DNA from 2 places in the Streptomyces sp. NPDC058092 genome. Region 1 is predicted to be linked to the other one. Evidence: riboswitches for the same ligand, from Rfam matches in the RefSeq annotation. Region 1 holds a riboswitch; the other holds the start of a gene.

Region 1 (3,637 bases):
GCGCACGGCCGAGGGCGTCCATGGGGGCATTGCGCCCGGCGCCCTCCCAGGTGGAGAACTCCACGCCTATGAAAAGGACGGGCTCGCCCCCCTCGATGCTGGCCAGTGTCCGGCGCGCGGTGAGCACGACACCGCTCTCCTCGAATTCGCCGGCCGCCGCGGCGAGGAAGTCGACGGGCTCCTCCTTCCAGTCCGGCTCGTACAGCCGGACCCGGCCGCCGCCGGCCGGTCCGTCCAGCAGGGCGCGTCCGGCGCGGCAGAGCTCGGCCACGGCGGGCGGCGGCAGCGGCATCCCGACAGCGCCGCCCGGGTTCACCGCGATGCCGAGCTGCGGGGGCAGTCCGCGGGCGAAATCGCGGGCGGGCGCGACAGCGAAGGGCATGGCGGTGCCGACACAGCTGAGGAACTGCTGTTCGGAGCTGAATACGGGCACATACGCGGCACCCTCGATCTCCAGCGTCGGCAGGTCCAGGTCGGGGGAGTCGGGTCCGCCGCCGCCCGGCAGAGGCACCCAGACCTGGCTGCGCCCGAGCACCTCGACGAGCCGTCCGCCCGCCTCCGGGCTGCCCACCGAGGCCATCAGCACCTCTTCGAGCTCATTGGCGGGCCATCCGCTCCGCGGATGGGACTGACCCTGTGCCGGAATGTCCACTGCTTCCCCTTCTTCCCCAAGCTTTCCGGCAGAAGGTTAACGTCCGGCTCCCGGGCCCTGTACGTCCGCGAACGCGATCCGGGCCAGCAGCCCGGCCGCCTCCCTGTCCAGCAGCACCGCCGAGGCGCACCCGGGCGGCAGCAGGCCGGTCTCGGTGCCCCGCAGCAGCCTCCCCACCGCCCTGCGGTGCCGGGCGAAGGCGTATCCGGAGACGCCGCGACCGCGTTCCCGCTGGCCGTCCCTCGCCGTCTGCGGTGTGACGTCGAGCAGGACGAGGTGCAGGACGCGGCCCCGGCGCCGCGCGGCACGGGCCAGCCAGCCGCGTACCCACGCCTGGGTTCCGCAGTCGTGGACGACGACGGACTCACCGGAGCGCAGCACCCGCCACAGTCCCCAGTAGTGGGCGACGCGGACGAGGGGACGGTAGAGGGCGTACGGCACTAACCCGGGCACGAGCCCCGCCCAGCGGTCCCGGGTGTCCTGGGAGTCGATGGCGTGGGCCGTCGTCACCGCCCGCCGGATGAGCGTGGATTTGCCGCTGCCGGGCAGCCCGGACACCACCACCACGTCGCCCGCCGCGAAGTGCAGGCTGCGCGGGCTGCGCCCGCCCCGCTCCCGCAGGTCCCGCACGACGGGCGCGTGCGGGCCGCGCGCTTCCGTGACAGGCACCGCCCCCGGTTGTGCGGGCATCGCGCCGTGCGCGACCCCCGCGGTCGTCGCGTACCGCTGCAACGTCATCGCCCCTCCCCCTGCCGGATCACCCCACACATGCCCCTGAAGTGTAAAGAAAAGGTAATGCGGCACAACCGTCCACGCCGTTGATTCCCGCGAGGGACCGGGGACCCACCCCGGCGCGATGCGTGCGATGATGACCCGGCCAACTGCATAAAGGCCGCTTGAATCCGCGCGGGAGAGTTCCGGTCACTGCATGTGCCGGGCGCCGAAGGAGCAAGTTCCTCCCTTGAATCTCTCAGGCCCCGTACCGCGTGGATGAGGCAGATCTGAAAAGCGGGCCGCTCTGCGGCTCCACCCAAGGTGCAAGCCGAACCCTTCAGGGGGCTCTCGGCGAACCTCTCAGGTTCCGATGACAGATGGGGAGGGATCGTCTCCGTCGTCATGCCCTGGGAGCCCCATCCATGAGCACCGCCCCCCGTCTCACCGCCCTCGATGCCCTGCACCGTTCGCTGGGCGCGACCATGACCGACTTCGCGGGCTGGGACATGCCCCTGCGGTACGGCAGTGAACGCGACGAGCACAACGCGGTCCGCACCAGGGCCGGTCTCTTCGACCTGTCGCACATGGGCGAGATCACCGTCACCGGCCCCGAGGCCGCGGCCTTCCTGAACTTCGCACTGGTCGGCAACATCGCCACCGTCGCCGTGGGCCGCGCCCGCTACACGATGATCTGCGCCGAGGACGGCGGCATCCTGGACGACCTGATCGTCTACCGGCTGGGCGAGACCGAGTACATGGTGGTCGCCAACGCCGGCAACGCCCAGATCGTGCTGGACGCGCTGAGCGCGCGGGCCGACGGTTTCGACACCGGGGTGCGCGACGACCGCGACGCGTACGCGCTGCTCGCCGTCCAGGGGCCCGAGTCCCCCGCCATCCTGGCCGCCGTCACCGACGCCGACCTGGACGGCCTGAAGTACTACGCCGGTCTGCCCGGCACCGTCGCCGGTGTCCCCGCACTGATCGCCCGTACCGGCTACACCGGCGAGGACGGCTTCGAGCTGTTCGTCGCCCCCGAGCACGCCGAGCAGCTGTGGAGGGCCCTCACCGAGGCGGGCGCCTCCCGTGGCCTGATCCCGTGCGGGCTCTCCTGCCGCGACACGCTGCGTCTGGAGGCGGGCATGCCGCTGTACGGGCACGAGCTGACCACCGGGCTGACCCCGTTCGACGCCGGTCTCGGCCGCGTCGTGAAGTTCGAGAAGGAGGGCGACTTCGTCGGCCGCAAGGCCCTCCGGGCCGCCGCCGAGCACGCCGAGACCGCCCCGCCCCGCAAGCTGGTCGGCCTGATCGCCGAGGGCCGCCGCGTGCCGCGCGCCGGCTTCTCCGTGGTCGCCGGGGGCGAGGTCATCGGCGAGGTCACCTCGGGCGCCCCGTCGCCCACCCTGGGCAAGCCGATCGCCATGGCGTACGTGGACGTCGCGCACGCCACGCCCGGAACCGCGGGCGTCGGAGTGGACATCCGGGGCAGCCACGAGCCGTACGAGGTCGTGGCGCTGCCGTTCTACAAGCGTCAGAAGTGACGTCCGCGCACCTCGGAAGTGACGTAGTCCCGTCTCACACCGTAAGACCACCGTTCATCAGCACTCCCTCGCGTACAGGAGAATTCAGGTCATGAGCAACCCCCAGCAGCTGCGTTACAGCAAGGAGCACGAGTGGCTGTCGGCCGTCGAGGACGGTGTGGCCACGATCGGTATCACCGAATTCGCCGCCAACGCGCTCGGCGATGTCGTCTACGCCCAGCTCCCCGAGGTCGGTGACACGGTGACCGCGGGCGAGACCTGCGGCGAGCTGGAGTCGACCAAGTCGGTGAGCGACCTGTACTCGCCGGTGACCGGTGAGGTCACCGCCGCGAACCAGGACGTCGTGGACGACCCGTCGCTGGTGAACTCCGCTCCGTTCGAGGGCGGCTGGCTGTTCAAGGTACGCGTCGCCGAGGAGCCGAAGGACCTGCTCTCCGCCGACGAGTACACCGAGTTCTCCGGCAACTGAGACCCAAGGGACCACCTGATGTCGCTTCTCAACTCCTCCCTCCACGAGCTGGACCCGGACGTCGCCGCCGCTGTCGACGCCGAGCTCCACCGTCAGCAGTCCACCCTCGAAATGATCGCTTCGGAGAACTTCGCTCCGGTCGCGGTCATGGAGGCCCAGGGCTCCGTCCTCACCAACAAGTACGCCGAGGGCTACCCGGGCCGTCGCTACTACGGCGGCTGTGAGCACGTCGACGTCGTCGAGCAGATCGCCATCGACCGCATC
Region 2 (3,637 bases), on a different contig from region 1:
CGCGTCGTACGAGGCACGGCGCTTCGGAGTCCATTCGGCGATGCCCATGGCGCAGGCCCGGCGGCTGGCCCCCAATGCGGCCTATCTGGTGCCCCGCTTCCTGCTGTACCGGACGGTCAGCGACCAAGTGATGGAGCTGCTGGGGCGGCTCACCCCGCTGGTCGAGCCGCTCAGCCTGGACGAGGCCTTCGTGGACCTGGAAGCCGGTGGGGCGGCCGATGACACGGCTTCCGCGCTGGAGATCGGCGGGCAGCTGCGTACGGCCATCAAGGCGGTCACCGGGCTGACCGGCTCGGTCGGGCTCGCCGGCTCCAAGATGCTGGCCAAGATCGCTTCGGAGCAGGCCAAACCGGACGGGCTGCTGCTCATCGAGCCGGGCACGGAGCGGGAGCTGCTCGCACCGATGCCGGTACGGATCCTCCCCGGCGTCGGGCCCGCGACGGCGGATCATCTGCGCCGCGCCGGGATGACGACCGTCAATGACCTGGCCGAGGCGGGTGAGGCGGAGCTCGTACGGCTGCTGGGAAAGGCACACGGCGGCTCGCTCCACCGGATGGCGTTCGGATACGACGACCGGCCCGTCGTCGCGGAGCGGGACGCGAAATCGGTGTCGGTCGAGGACACCTTCGACGCGGACCTGCACGACCGGGTGCGGGTCAGGACGGAGGTGGAGCGGCTGGCCGGCCGATGCGTCCAGCGGCTGCGGGGTGCGGGGCGGTCCGGGCGGACGGTGGTGCTGAAGGTGCGCCGGTACGACTTCTCCACGCTCACGAGATCCGAGACGCTCCGTGGGCCGACGGACGACCCCACGGTGGTCCGGGAGGCCGCCGCGCGGCTTCTGGAGGCGGTGGACACCACCGGAGGCGTACGGCTCCTGGGGGTGGGCGTCACGGGGCTCGCCGACTACACGCAGGAGGACCTCTTCGCACAGGCGGCCGGTGAGCGGGCCGCGACCGGGGAAGCGGCGGAGGAGGATGCGGTGGACGTGGGGGCCGAGCCGGCCGGCGGTGCGGGGGAGGAGACCCCCGAGACCTCCGAACAGCTCGCCGCGCGACGCTGGCCCGCCGGACACGACGTACGCCATGACGTCTACGGCCATGGCTGGGTGCAGGGCAGCGGTGTCGGCCGGGTCACGGTGCGGTTCGAGGAACCGGAGTCGGCGCCCGGCCGGGTGCGCACCTTCCGGATCGACGACGCGCAGTTGCAACCGGCCGATCCGCTGCCGCTGGTGCGGAATCCGGTGGACTACTCGTCCTGGCCGGCCAGTCTGCCGAAGTCCCTGTCCGGGCCGGTCTCCTCGGGAGGGGAGTCCAGACCGTAGTGCCGGTAGAGCTGGAGCTCCTGTTCCGGTGAGAGATGGCGACCGACGCCGAAGTCCGGTGCGTCCTTGATCAGCGCCCGGTCGAAGGGGACGCGGAGCGAATCCTCCACGAACTCGCTGGGTTCCAGCGGGACGAACGCGTCCCGGCTGAAGAGTCCGGTACGTACGGCTGCCCACTCGGGTACACCGGTCGCGTCGTCGAGGTACACCTCGTCCACGGTTCCGATCTTGGTGCCCTTGCGGTCGAACGCCTTGCGGCCGATCAGGCTGCGCGGATCGATGTCGGTCTGCACGGTCCCTCCCACTGGTCGCGGCTACTCCACAAGCACTACAAAAGTGCAGATCCGGGGGGTTGGCCACTCGAGAATTCCGCCAAGAATCCCGCTGGTAGGCTGGTCGTGGCTGCTGACCCCGTGCGGGAGAGTCCTCCGGAGCGAATCCGGAGGCGCCGAAGGAGCAAATCCTCCCCGGAATCTCTCAGGCCCCCGTACCGCGCGGACGAGGTCACTCTGGAAAGCAGGGCGGGTTCCGTGCGGCCGAGCGCCGTCGGTTCCCTTCCTCACCGACGGTGAAAGCCGGTACGCCGCAAGGCGCGCCGGTGAAGCTCTCAGGTTGAGATGACAGAGGGGGAGGCCGTCCGGGCACCCGCGCCGTGGTGCCCCTCGCAGGTCGTGACAGACCAGGAGGCCTCCACCATGACCCCCCGTCGCACTCCGCTCTCCCAGCTGGAGCAGGGTATTCCGTTCGAGCAGCGCCACATCGGTCCCGATGACGAGGCGCAGTCGAAGATGCTTGCCCAGGTCGGTTACGGCTCGCTGGACGAGCTGACCGCGGCCGCGGTGCCCGATGTCATCAAGAGCGCGGAGGCACTCCGGTTGCCGGCCGCCCGCACCGAGGCCGAGGTCCACGCCGAGCTGCGCGCCCTGGCCGGCCGCAATCAGGTGCTGGCCCCGATGATCGGGCTCGGCTACTACGGCACCTTCACTCCGCCGGTGATCCTCCGCAACGTCATGGAGAACCCCGCCTGGTACACGGCCTACACGCCGTACCAGCCGGAGATCTCGCAGGGCCGCCTGGAGGCGCTCCTCAACTTCCAGACGATGGTCGCCGAGCTGACCGGGCTGCCCACCTCCGGCGCCTCGCTGCTCGACGAGGGCACCGCGGCCGCCGAGGCCATGGCGCTCTCGCGGCGCGTCGGCAAGGTCAAGAACGGCGTCTTCCTGGTCGACGCCGACGCCCTGCCGCAGACGATCGCCGTCATCGAGACCCGCGCGGAGCCCTCCGGTGTCGAGGTCGTCGTCGCCGACCTCTCCGACGGCATCCCGGCAGAGATTGCCGAGCGCGGCGTCTTCGGTGTGCTGGTGCAGTACCCGGGCGCCTCCGGAGCGGTGCGGAACGTCCAGCCGTTGATCGAGCAGGCCCACGAACTGGGTGCGATCGTCACGGTCGCCGCCGACCTGCTGGCCCTGACCCTGCTCACCTCACCGGGCGACCTGGGCGCGGACATCGCGGTCGGCACCACGCAGCGTTTCGGCGTGCCGATGGGCTTCGGCGGACCGCACGCCGGCTTCATGGCCGTACGCGAGAAGCTCGCCCGCAGCCTGCCCGGCCGCCTCGTCGGCGTCTCCGTCGACGCGGACGGCAACAAGGCCTACCGGCTGGCGCTGCAGACCCGCGAGCAGCACATCCGGCGCGAGAAGGCCACCAGTAACATCTGCACGGCTCAGGTGCTGCTCGCCGTCATGGCCGGGATGTACGCCGTCTACCACGGCCCGGACGGGCTGCGGACGATCGCCCGTCGTACCCACCGCTACGCGACGATCCTGGCCGAGGGCCTGCGCGCCAGTGGCATCGACGTCGTGACCGGCGCCTACTTCGACACCCTCACCGTGCGCGTTCCGGGGAAGGCCGCCGATGTCGTGGCCGACGCCCGCGAGCGCGGCGTCAACCTGCGGCTCGTCGACACGGACCTCGTCTCCCTCGCCTGTGACGAGACCACCACCCGTACGCAGATCGCCGCCGTCTGGGCCGCGTTCGGCGTCGGCGGGGACGTCGAGGCGCTGGACGCCGCGGCTGCCGACGTGCTGCCCGAGGGCCTGCTGCGCACCGACGAGATCCTCACCCACCCGGTCTTCCACCAGCACCGTTCCGAGACGGCGATGCTGCGCTACCTGCGCAAGCTCGCCGACCGGGACTATGCCCTGGACCGCGGCATGATCCCGCTCGGCTCCTGCACCATGAAGCTGAATGCGACCACCGAGATGGAGCCGATCACCTGGCCCGAGTTCGGCGCGCTGCACCCGTTCGCGCCGGCCG

Evidence for each region. Region 1 has a riboswitch for glycine ahead of gcvT (glycine cleavage system aminomethyltransferase GcvT). Riboswitches for the same ligand answer to the same signal wherever they lie in the genome.
Region 2: it holds a riboswitch for glycine, as region 1 does, so the genes downstream of both, gcvP (aminomethyl-transferring glycine dehydrogenase) here and gcvT (glycine cleavage system aminomethyltransferase GcvT) in region 1, are expected to answer to the same signal.

What each region holds. Positions count from the first base shown of each region.
Region 1 covers NZ_JBHVSY010000010.1:246,381-250,017, forward strand. The annotation lists gene ACFVV1_RS19190 (enhanced serine sensitivity protein SseB) at 1-652, opposite strand, end outside; gene ACFVV1_RS19195 (AAA family ATPase) at 689-1,390, opposite strand; glycine riboswitch at 1,550-1,647, shown strand; gene gcvT (glycine cleavage system aminomethyltransferase GcvT) at 1,789-2,904, shown strand; gene gcvH (glycine cleavage system protein GcvH) at 2,996-3,373, shown strand; gene glyA (serine hydroxymethyltransferase) at 3,392-3,637, shown strand, end outside.
Region 2 covers NZ_JBHVSY010000034.1:70,091-73,727, reverse strand. The annotation lists gene ACFVV1_RS36600 (DNA polymerase IV) at 1-1,321, shown strand, start outside; gene ACFVV1_RS36595 (PRC-barrel domain-containing protein) at 1,246-1,614, opposite strand; glycine riboswitch at 1,728-1,824, shown strand; gene gcvP (aminomethyl-transferring glycine dehydrogenase) at 2,017-3,637, shown strand, end outside.